Regions from separate parts of the Sporosarcina sp. GTC18466 genome, predicted to be linked through region 3. Evidence: a T-box and tRNA genes for the amino acid it is inferred to sense, from the RefSeq annotation. Region 3 holds a T-box; the other regions hold tRNA genes.
The links. The T-box of region 3 lies ahead of ACZ5FK_RS03940 (valine--tRNA ligase). A T-box ahead of a tRNA ligase gene usually reads a tRNA of that ligase, here a tRNA-Val.

Region 1: it encodes a tRNA-Val, which carries the amino acid that the T-box ahead of ACZ5FK_RS03940 (valine--tRNA ligase) is inferred to sense. The anticodon was not compared.
Region 2: it encodes a tRNA-Val, which carries the amino acid that the T-box ahead of ACZ5FK_RS03940 (valine--tRNA ligase) is inferred to sense. The anticodon was not compared.

Annotation. Positions count from the first base shown of each region.
Region 1 covers NZ_AP044037.1:3,135,743-3,139,013, forward strand. The annotation lists rRNA gene ACZ5FK_RS15700 (23S ribosomal RNA) at 1-599, shown strand, start outside; rRNA gene rrf (5S ribosomal RNA) at 990-1,105, shown strand; tRNA gene ACZ5FK_RS15710 (tRNA-Val) at 1,114-1,189, shown strand; tRNA gene ACZ5FK_RS15715 (tRNA-Thr) at 1,202-1,277, shown strand; tRNA gene ACZ5FK_RS15720 (tRNA-Lys) at 1,282-1,357, shown strand; tRNA gene ACZ5FK_RS15725 (tRNA-Leu) at 1,368-1,449, shown strand; tRNA gene ACZ5FK_RS15730 (tRNA-Gly) at 1,458-1,532, shown strand; tRNA gene ACZ5FK_RS15735 (tRNA-Leu) at 1,538-1,623, shown strand; tRNA gene ACZ5FK_RS15740 (tRNA-Arg) at 1,644-1,720, shown strand; tRNA gene ACZ5FK_RS15745 (tRNA-Pro) at 1,740-1,816, shown strand; tRNA gene ACZ5FK_RS15750 (tRNA-Ala) at 1,827-1,902, shown strand; tRNA gene ACZ5FK_RS15755 (tRNA-Met) at 1,934-2,007, shown strand; tRNA gene ACZ5FK_RS15760 (tRNA-Ile) at 2,014-2,090, shown strand; tRNA gene ACZ5FK_RS15765 (tRNA-Ser) at 2,109-2,201, shown strand; tRNA gene ACZ5FK_RS15770 (tRNA-Met) at 2,285-2,359, shown strand; tRNA gene ACZ5FK_RS15775 (tRNA-Asp) at 2,363-2,438, shown strand; tRNA gene ACZ5FK_RS15780 (tRNA-Phe) at 2,479-2,551, shown strand; tRNA gene ACZ5FK_RS15785 (tRNA-Gly) at 2,559-2,632, shown strand; tRNA gene ACZ5FK_RS15790 (tRNA-Ile) at 2,635-2,711, shown strand; tRNA gene ACZ5FK_RS15795 (tRNA-Asn) at 2,713-2,787, shown strand; tRNA gene ACZ5FK_RS15800 (tRNA-Ser) at 2,801-2,891, shown strand; tRNA gene ACZ5FK_RS15805 (tRNA-Glu) at 2,895-2,966, shown strand; gene ACZ5FK_RS15810 (TraR/DksA C4-type zinc finger protein) at 3,049-3,271, opposite strand, start outside.
Region 2 covers NZ_AP044037.1:2,905,005-2,908,190, forward strand. The annotation lists rRNA gene ACZ5FK_RS14370 (23S ribosomal RNA) at 1-1,086, shown strand, start outside; rRNA gene rrf (5S ribosomal RNA) at 1,340-1,455, shown strand; tRNA gene ACZ5FK_RS14380 (tRNA-Asn) at 1,501-1,575, shown strand; tRNA gene ACZ5FK_RS14385 (tRNA-Ser) at 1,582-1,672, shown strand; tRNA gene ACZ5FK_RS14390 (tRNA-Glu) at 1,692-1,766, shown strand; tRNA gene ACZ5FK_RS14395 (tRNA-Val) at 1,926-2,001, shown strand; tRNA gene ACZ5FK_RS14400 (tRNA-Met) at 2,019-2,093, shown strand; tRNA gene ACZ5FK_RS14405 (tRNA-Asp) at 2,097-2,172, shown strand; tRNA gene ACZ5FK_RS14410 (tRNA-Phe) at 2,182-2,257, shown strand; tRNA gene ACZ5FK_RS14415 (tRNA-Thr) at 2,269-2,344, shown strand; tRNA gene ACZ5FK_RS14420 (tRNA-Tyr) at 2,352-2,436, shown strand; tRNA gene ACZ5FK_RS14425 (tRNA-Trp) at 2,444-2,517, shown strand; tRNA gene ACZ5FK_RS14430 (tRNA-His) at 2,542-2,617, shown strand; tRNA gene ACZ5FK_RS14435 (tRNA-His) at 2,652-2,727, shown strand; tRNA gene ACZ5FK_RS14440 (tRNA-Gln) at 2,729-2,800, shown strand; tRNA gene ACZ5FK_RS14445 (tRNA-Gly) at 2,804-2,878, shown strand; tRNA gene ACZ5FK_RS14450 (tRNA-Cys) at 2,887-2,960, shown strand; tRNA gene ACZ5FK_RS14455 (tRNA-Leu) at 2,992-3,072, shown strand.
Region 3 covers NZ_AP044037.1:778,176-781,446, reverse strand. The annotation lists gene ACZ5FK_RS03950 (hypothetical protein) at 107-946, shown strand; gene ACZ5FK_RS03945 (hypothetical protein) at 926-1,117, opposite strand; T-box leader at 1,211-1,432, shown strand; gene ACZ5FK_RS03940 (valine--tRNA ligase) at 1,499-3,271, shown strand, end outside.

The sequences.
Region 1 (3,271 bases), 870 kb from region 3:
ATGGTTGGACATCATTCGCAGAGTGCAAAGGCATAAGGGAGCTTGACTGCGAGACCTACAAGTCGAGCAGGGTCGAAAGACGGGCTTAGTGATCCGGTGGTTCCGCATGGAAGGGCCATCGCTCAACGGATAAAAGCTACCCCGGGGATAACAGGCTTATCTCCCCCAAGAGTCCACATCGACGGGGAGGTTTGGCACCTCGATGTCGGCTCATCGCATCCTGGGGCTGTAGTCGGTCCCAAGGGTTGGGCTGTTCGCCCATTAAAGCGGTACGCGAGCTGGGTTCAGAACGTCGTGAGACAGTTCGGTCCCTATCCGTCGCGGGCGCAGGAAATTTGAGAGGAGCTGTCCTTAGTACGAGAGGACCGGGATGGACACACCGCTGGTGTACCAGTTGTTCTGCCAAGGGCATCGCTGGGTAGCTATGTGTGGACGGGATAAATGCTGAAAGCATCTAAGCATGAAGCCCCCCTCGAGATGAGATTTCCCTTTACTTCTGTAAGTAAGATCCCTCAAAGATGATGAGGTGGATAGGTCCGGGGTGGAAGCGTGGCGACACGTGCAGCTGACGGATACTAATCGATCGAGGACTTAACCAAGAAAAGCGGAGACGACCGTTTAGGCGCGACAGGCATAAGACAGCCTGCGGAAGTGGCGAAAGCCACCGGAGCAGGATGGCTTATGACCCCGAGCGACTGGGAGTTGAAGCTGGACACAAGAAATGCCGAAGCGGCCGCCAAGGCGCGACAGGCACAAGACGGATTGGCGAAGCGGCGCTTTCTGCCGCGCAGCCGAGACGGCTTGTGACCCGAGCGACTGGCCGCTGAGGCTGGACAGTTACAATAGTACGTTGATTACGTTACCCAATGTCACTTCTATCCGGTTTTGAATGAGCAATTCATTCAAAAAAAGCTCTTTTCACTAAAAAAAGTGCTTGTAAATCTCTAAAGAGATGATATAATAAGTAATGTCTTCAAAAGAAGTACAAGTCTGGTAATGATGGCGAAGAGGTCACACCCGTTCCCATACCGAACACGGAAGTTAAGTTCTTCAGCGCCGATGGTAGTAGGGGGCTTCCCCCTGTGAGAGTAGGACGTCGCCAGGCTTATATACGGAGGATTAGCTCAGCTGGGAGAGCACCTGCCTTACAAGCAGGGGGTCGGCGGTTCGAACCCGTCATCCTCCACCATATATCTTATGTGCCGGTGTAGCTCAACTGGTAGAGCAACTGACTTGTAATCAGTAGGTTGAGGGTTCAAGTCCTTTCGCCGGCACCACTAAGAGCCATTAGCTCAGTTGGTAGAGCATCTGACTTTTAATCAGAGGGTCGCAGGTTCGAATCCTGCATGGCTCACCATTTTAATCATGCGGGTGTGGTGGAACTGGCAGACACGCTAGACTTAGGATCTAGTGCCGCAAGGCGTGGGGGTTCGACTCCCTTCACCCGCACTTTATACGCGGAAGTAGTTCAGTGGTAGAATACGACCTTGCCAAGGTCGGGGTCGCGGGTTCGAATCCCGTCTTCCGCTCCAATTTTGCCGGGGTGGCGGAACTGGCAGACGCACAGGACTTAAAATCCTGCGGTAGGTGACTACCGTACCGGTTCGATTCCGGTCCTCGGCATCAGAACCAGTTAGGATCAAGCGCCCGTAGCTCAATTGGATAGAGCGTCTGACTACGGATCAGAAGGTTGTGGATTCGACTTCTGCCGGGCGCGCCATTACATAGCAATCACTTTACGGGAAGTAGCTCAGCTTGGTAGAGCACTTGGTTTGGGACCAAGGGGTCGCAGGTTCGAATCCTGTCTTCCCGACCACTTTCAAAATGGGGCCTTAGCTCAGCTGGGAGAGCGCCTGCCTTGCACGCAGGAGGTCAGCGGTTCGATCCCGCTAGGCTCCACCATTTATAATAACTGAGAGTTATAAGTACTTTCGGCGGCGTAGCTCAGCTGGCTAGAGCGTACGGTTCATACCCGTAAGGTCGTGGGTTCGATTCCCTCCGCCGCTATCAAAAGGACCTTTAGCTCAGTTGGTTAGAGCAGACGGCTCATAACCGTCCGGTCGCAGGTTCGAGTCCTGCAAGGTCCACCACTATTTGAATATTATCACGGAGGAATACCCAAGTCTGGCTGAAGGGATCGGTCTTGAAAACCGACAGGGGTGTTAAAGCCCGCGGGGGTTCGAATCCCTCTTCCTCCGCCATATTGCTTTTTGAAACAGCATATGGTATACTAAGAAAGTGCTTGTCAATCAAGCTAGCAATTACATGCAGTTCATATTATTATCGCGGGGTGGAGCAGTGGTAGCTCGTCGGGCTCATAACCCGAAGGTCGCAGGTTCAAATCCTGCCCCCGCAACCAAATGGTCCCGTGGTGTAGCGGTTAACATGCCTGCCTGTCACGCAGGAGATCGCCGGTTCGATCCCGGTCGGGACCGCCATTTCATCTTTTATACATAGAAGTGAAAATGCAGCACAAACGGCTCAGTAGCTCAGTCGGTAGAGCAAAGGACTGAAAATCCTTGTGTCGGCGGTTCGATTCCGTCCTGAGCCATTCTTCTGCGGGTGTAGTTTAGTGGTAAAACCTCAGCCTTCCAAGCTGATGATGAGGGTTCGATTCCCTTCACCCGCTCCAATGGGCCTATAGCTCAGCTGGTTAGAGCGCACGCCTGATAAGCGTGAGGTCGGTGGTTCGAGTCCACTTAGGCCCACCATTCCGCAGTAGCTCAGTGGTAGAGCAATCGGCTGTTAACCGATCGGTCGTAGGTTCGAGTCCTACCTGCGGAGCCATCATTTTTAATACGGGGAAGTACTCAAGAGGCTCAAGAGGCGCCCCTGCTAAGGGCGTAGGTCGCGTAAGCGGCGCGAGGGTTCGAATCCCTCCTTCTCCGCCATATGGCCCCTTGGTCAAGCGGTTAAGACACCGCCCTTTCACGGCGGTAACACGGGTTCGAATCCCGTAGGGGTCATCCCAAAAAAGCTGAACGGCATAAACCGTTCAGCTTTTTTTATTTCTCTTTATTGCCTAAGCGGCAGGTCCTTGCTTAGGCATTACTCTGTTTCCTTATCGTTAATATAGCTGTCTCCCTCGTGATAAGGGATATCGCCGATTGGAGATTCAAGTCCTTCCTGATCCAGTTCCTCTTCATATTCCTTTTCTTCTGAAGAGCGGACAAATCCTCTGTTTTCACCGGTAATATCGGTTCCTGTAAATTCTTCATACTCTTCCGAGGCTCCGTCTATTATTCCATCCTCATACAATGTATTGTAATCG
Region 2 (3,186 bases), 1.1 Mb from region 3:
GACGTATAGGGGCTGACGCCTGCCCGGTGCTGGAAGGTTAAGAGGAGGGGTCAGCGCAAGCGAAGCTCCGAATTGAAGCCCCAGTAAACGGCGGCCGTAACTATAACGGTCCTAAGGTAGCGAAATTCCTTGTCGGGTAAGTTCCGACCCGCACGAAAGGCGTAACGATCTGGGCACTGTCTCAACGAGAGACTCGGTGAAATTATAATATGCGTGAAGATGCGCATTACCCGCGACAGGACGGAAAGACCCCGTGGAGCTTTACTGCAGCCTGATATTGAATTCCGGTGCAGCCTGTACAGGATAGGTAGGAGCCTAAGATGCCGGAGCGCCAGCTTCGGTGGAGGCACCCGTGGGATACTACCCTGGCTGTATTGGACTTCTAACCCTTGCCCGTGATCCGGGCAGGAGACAGTGTCAGGCGGGCAGTTTGACTGGGGCGGTCGCCTCCTAAAGAGTAACGGAGGCGCCCAAAGGTTCCCTCAGAATGGTTGGACATCATTCGCAGAGTGCAAAGGCATAAGGGAGCTTGACTGCGAGACCTACAAGTCGAGCAGGGTCGAAAGACGGGCTTAGTGATCCGGTGGTTCCGCATGGAAGGGCCATCGCTCAACGGATAAAAGCTACCCCGGGGATAACAGGCTTATCTCCCCCAAGAGTCCACATCGACGGGGAGGTTTGGCACCTCGATGTCGGCTCATCGCATCCTGGGGCTGTAGTCGGTCCCAAGGGTTGGGCTGTTCGCCCATTAAAGCGGTACGCGAGCTGGGTTCAGAACGTCGTGAGACAGTTCGGTCCCTATCCGTCGCGGGCGCAGGAAATTTGAGAGGAGCTGTCCTTAGTACGAGAGGACCGGGATGGACACACCGCTGGTGTACCAGTTGTTCTGCCAAGGGCATCGCTGGGTAGCTATGTGTGGACGGGATAAATGCTGAAAGCATCTAAGCATGAAGCCCCCCTCGAGATGAGATTTCCCTTTACTTCTGTAAGTAAGATCCCTCAAAGATGATGAGGTGGATAGGTCCGGGGTGGAAGCGTGGCGACACGTGCAGCTGACGGATACTAATCGATCGAGGACTTAACCAAAATGCCGAAGCGGCCGCCTAGGCGCGACAGGCACAAGACGGATTGGCGAAGCGGCGCTTTCTGCCGCACAGCCGAGACGGCTTGTGACCCGAGCGACTGGCCGCTGAGGCTGGACAGTTACAAATGTACGTTGATTACGCTTTCCAATGTCACTTCTATCCGGTTTTGGGTGAACAAGAAAAGATTTATTTTAAAAAAGAGCTTGCAAAACAAGCGATGATTTGATATAATAAATCTTGTCTTGTGAAAATAGTCCAGTGATGATGGCGAAGAGGTCACACCCGTTCCCATACCGAACACGGAAGTTAAGCTCTTCAGCGCCGATGGTAGTAGGGGGCTTCCCCCTGTGAGAGTAGGACATCGCTGGGCTGTGAGATCACTCACCGGCAGTCTTGAAGGGTTGCCAAACATTATTCCGCAGTAGCTCAGTGGTAGAGCAATCGGCTGTTAACCGATCGGTCGTAGGTTCGAGTCCTACCTGCGGAGCCATTATATGGAGAGCTGTCCGAGTGGCCGAAGGAGCACGATTGGAAATCGTGTATACGCTAACCGCGTATCAAGGGTTCAAATCCCTTGCTCTCCGCCAGATTTATTCAAACATATATGGCCCCTTGGTCAAGCGGTTAAGACACCGCCCTTTCACGGCGGTAACACGGGTTCGAATCCCGTAGGGGTCACCATTCCATTTAAGTGAAAACTCATTGCTACTCCCGTTAGAATTGGGAGAAGCGAGCAGAACAAGGAAGCGAGTGAGAGAAGGAGGGAGCGTACAACAGTACGTGACTGACTGATCGACCGAAGCTGACGCGGTAATGCGAAGCTTATCGCAATTATAACACGGAGGATTAGCTCAGCTGGGAGAGCACCTGCCTTACAAGCAGGGGGTCGGCGGTTCGAACCCGTCATCCTCCACCATATTTAACTAATATTATCGCGGGGTGGAGCAGTGGTAGCTCGTCGGGCTCATAACCCGAAGGTCGCAGGTTCAAATCCTGCCCCCGCAACCAAAAGGTCCCGTGGTGTAGCGGTTAACATGCCTGCCTGTCACGCAGGAGATCGCCGGTTCGATCCCGGTCGGGACCGCCATTTTATAGTGGCTCAGTAGCTCAGTCGGTAGAGCAAAGGACTGAAAATCCTTGTGTCGGCGGTTCGATTCCGTCCTGAGCCACCATATATTATTATGCCGGTGTAGCTCAATTGGTAGAGCAACTGACTTGTAATCAGTAGGTTGAGGGTTCAAGTCCTTTCGCCGGCACCATCCTCATGGTGGGGTAGCGAAGTGGCTAAACGCGGCGGACTGTAAATCCGCTCCCTCCGGGTTCGGCGGTTCGAATCCGTCCCCCACCACCATTTACATAGGGGCATAGTTTAACGGTAGAATAGAGGTCTCCAAAACCTTTGGTGTGGGTTCGATTCCTACTGCCCCTGCCATTACTGTTTCACTTTCATATTACGGCGGTCGTGGCGAAGTGGTTAACGCATCGGATTGTGGTTCCGACATTCGGGGGTTCGATTCCCCTCGTCCGCCCCATTCATGCGATGTATACAAAAAAACTAATACTGTGGCGGTCGTGGCGAAGTGGTTAACGCATCGGATTGTGGTTCCGACATTCGGGGGTTCGATTCCCCTCGTCCGCCCCATTGGGGTATAGCCAAGCGGTAAGGCAACGGACTTTGACTCCGTCATTCGTTGGTTCGAATCCAGCTACCCCAGTATGCGGAAGTAGTTCAGTGGTAGAATACGACCTTGCCAAGGTCGGGGTCGCGGGTTCGAATCCCGTCTTCCGCTCCACTTAGTACGGCGGCATAGCCAAGCGGTAAGGCACGGGTCTGCAACACCCTTACCACCGGTTCGATTCCGGTTGCCGCCTCCATTGTTTTATGACGCTGCAGGTTACAAGATATGCCCGAGTGGTGGAATGGCAGACACGCCGCACTCAAAATGCGGTGCCGCGAGGCGTGCCGGTTCAAGTCCGGCCTCGGGTATCCCCTAGTCATTTTTAGATGACTTTAAAGGCTGATGAAAACCCTGTAAATGTTGTTAAATCAACGTTTGCGGGGTTTTCTTTTGTTTTTAAGAATGTTGTTGAAAAGCATAGC
Region 3 (3,271 bases):
ATGGGAGCCTTTTTAGTATGTAATAAGAGATGCATGGATCCGGCTAGTCTACTTCCTCCCTCGTGAGCATAGGATGACAAAGGAAAAGAGCGAGGGAGGGAGTCCATTGCGGAATTTACAATGGAAGATGGAAGAACTGTTTTATTTCCCGGGACATATCGGTGTTCCGGATGGTGCGCAGTCCGTTAAGGTGAAAGCGGGATTCACGGAGAAACGTACGAATGACGGTGTCCGGCTGACGGGTATCTATCATATTGCCGCAAACGTCAACTTCAAGGAAGGAGAGCGGGCGGAAGAGCAGCCGGAGAGCGCTTTGTATATCGACGACGTTGAACTGGATGGCACGTCAGGGTATTTTGAATATGCGGTGCCTCTTCATATCGATCTGCCTCCGGAAGTCGGAAACCCGATCCATATACAGGCGAAGGGGGCGGCGGCTGAAGCGGATGAGAACGGTGCGCTGAAGCTCTCGTGGAATGTCGATTGTGTATACGGAGACGCGGTGGCACAGGCAAAACCCGAATCGTCAAGCTTGGCGGCTGTAAAGACTGATGCAGCTCTTGATGCAGTGGTTAAAGCAGAGGCTCAACCTGTACAAAAGAAAGAAGCTGAAATTGCGAAGGAGGCTGCTGCTCAAGACACTGCTGTCGCGGAGAATACTAAACAACAAGAAGCAGCTGAAGCGTCACCAGTTGCCGAGGCTTCAGCACCTGCAGAGCCTGTCCAAGAAATTGCCATGGAAGCGGCAGAGGAAGCCTACGATGAAACAGTAGCACTGGAATCGACCTCCAGTTACATGGCGGCTGCCGAGACGCCAGCGATGTCGCATGTCGCAACGTATGACAGCTCGCCAGCGGATAATGGGGACGATATGCTGTCATACATCGCGTGCCTGGAAGATGAATGGACGACGACCACCTTCCGTTCAAATGATGTTTTTGTATAACAGGAAGGCGATTCCGACAAGGACGCAGAGAAGCAGGAAGTCGCCTGTCGTCGGAACGAACAGCAGCCGGAGCAACTGGAAGCAGCAGATCGGGATGATGATGCCTTTGCAGTAGAACCTGCATTTCCTGAGCCAAGGCGGCAGCAAGTATGGGTTATAGCCTCTTCGCATAAGAGCACTCCTTTCATATGATAGGTGAAGGCCGGAATGCCGGATCCATATTGACGTACCAATGCCTATCAGGTACAATATGGACAGCTGCATATTGATGCGTTGATCGGGTTTGAAGCAGACTGGACCATCCAAGAGAGGGCTCGCGCGGTGAGAGAGCCTATGGACGTTTGCCGAATGTCGCCCGGGAGCAGTTTTCGTGAAAAGTTATAAGTAGCGAAAGCCGGTTAGAAGCCGTTATCAGATGTTGAGGTGCATGGTTTCTTCATGCACGAATAAAGGTGGTACCGCGAATAATACTCCTTCGTCCTTTTTATGGCGAAGGGGTTTTTTTATTTTTCGGGTACTATCCGCATCTGACATTACAAAGGAGGAAATGGCATGACAGACAAACTTACGATGCCGACGAAATACGATCCGAACGCGATCGAGGCAGGCCGCTATGAATGGTGGCTTGAAGGTGAATTTTTCAAGGCGAATCCGGAAAGTGGGAAAGAGCCGTATACGATCGTCATCCCGCCGCCGAACGTGACAGGCAAGCTTCACCTCGGGCATGCTTGGGATACGACGCTTCAAGACATCCTGATCCGGATGAAGCGGATGCAAGGGTACGACGCGCTCTGGCTGCCGGGCATGGACCATGCGGGCATCGCGACACAGGCGAAAGTCGAAGAGAAGCTCCGCGCAGATGGCAAGACGCGCTATGATTTAGGCCGTGAAAAGTTCCTTGAAGAGACTTGGAAATGGAAAGAGGAATATGCCAGCCATATCCGCGCGCAGTGGGCGAAGCTCGGCCTCGCGCTCGATTATTCCCGTGAGCGGTTTACGCTTGACGAGGGACTTTCAAAAGCGGTCCGCGAAGTGTTCGTCAAGCTATATGAGAATGGGCTCATTTACCGCGGCGAATACATCATCAACTGGGATCCGGCTACAAAAACTGCCATCTCGGATATCGAAGTCATCCACAAAGATGTGCAGGGTGCATTCTATCATATGCGCTACCCACTCGCAGACGGAACTGGCAGCATTGAAATCGCGACAACGCGTCCTGAGACAATGCTTGGAGATACAGCGGTCGCCGTCCATCCGGAAGACGAACGCTATAAGCATCTGATCGGAAAGACAGTGAAGCTGCCGATTGTCGGACGCGAAATTCCGATCATTGCAGATGATTATGTCGATATGGAATTCGGAAGCGGTGCGGTGAAAATCACGCCGGCACATGACCCGAACGACTTTGAGATCGGCAATCGCCACGACTTGCCTCGCGTCCTCGTCATGAACGAAGACGGCACGATGAATGCGAAAGCGGGCAAGTATGAAGGGATGGACCGGTTTGATTGCCGGAAACAGATCGTCAAGGACCTCCAGGATATGGGTATCCTCTTCAAGATCGAAGACCACTTGCACGCAGTCGGGCATTCCGAGCGGAGCGGCGCGGTCGTCGAACCGTATTTGTCGACACAATGGTTCGTCAAGATGGCTCCGCTTGCAAAAGAAGCGATTGATCTCCAAAAAGGCGAAGGGAAAGTGAACTTCGTGCCGGAGCGTTTCGAGAAGACATATTTGAACTGGATGGAGAACCTGCATGACTGGTGCATCTCCCGCCAGCTCTGGTGGGGCCACCGAATTCCGGCCTGGTACCATAAGGAGACCGGTGAAGTGTATGTAGGCCATGAAGCGCCTGCAGATATCGAGAACTGGAACCAGGACAACGACGTCCTTGACACATGGTTCTCCTCCGCGCTGTGGCCATTCTCGACAATGGGCTGGCCCGATGCGGACAATGAAGAATTCAAGAAGTACTATCCGACAAACACACTCGTCACAGGCTACGATATCATCTATTTCTGGGTATCCCGCATGATTTTCCAAGGGATCGAGTTCACAGGGCAGCGTCCGTTCAAAGACGTTCTCATCCACGGCCTCGTGCGTGCGGAGGACGGACGGAAGATGTCCAAGTCGCTCGGCAACGGTGTCGACCCGATGGATGTCATCGACCAGTACGGCGCGGATGCGCTCCGTTACTTCCTCGCGACAGGATCATCGCCTGGCCAGGATCTCCGGTACTCTACGGAAAAGGTCGAAGCGATCTGGAACTTTGCGAATAAAATCTGGAACGCCTCACGCTTTGCGCTCATGAACATGGAAGGC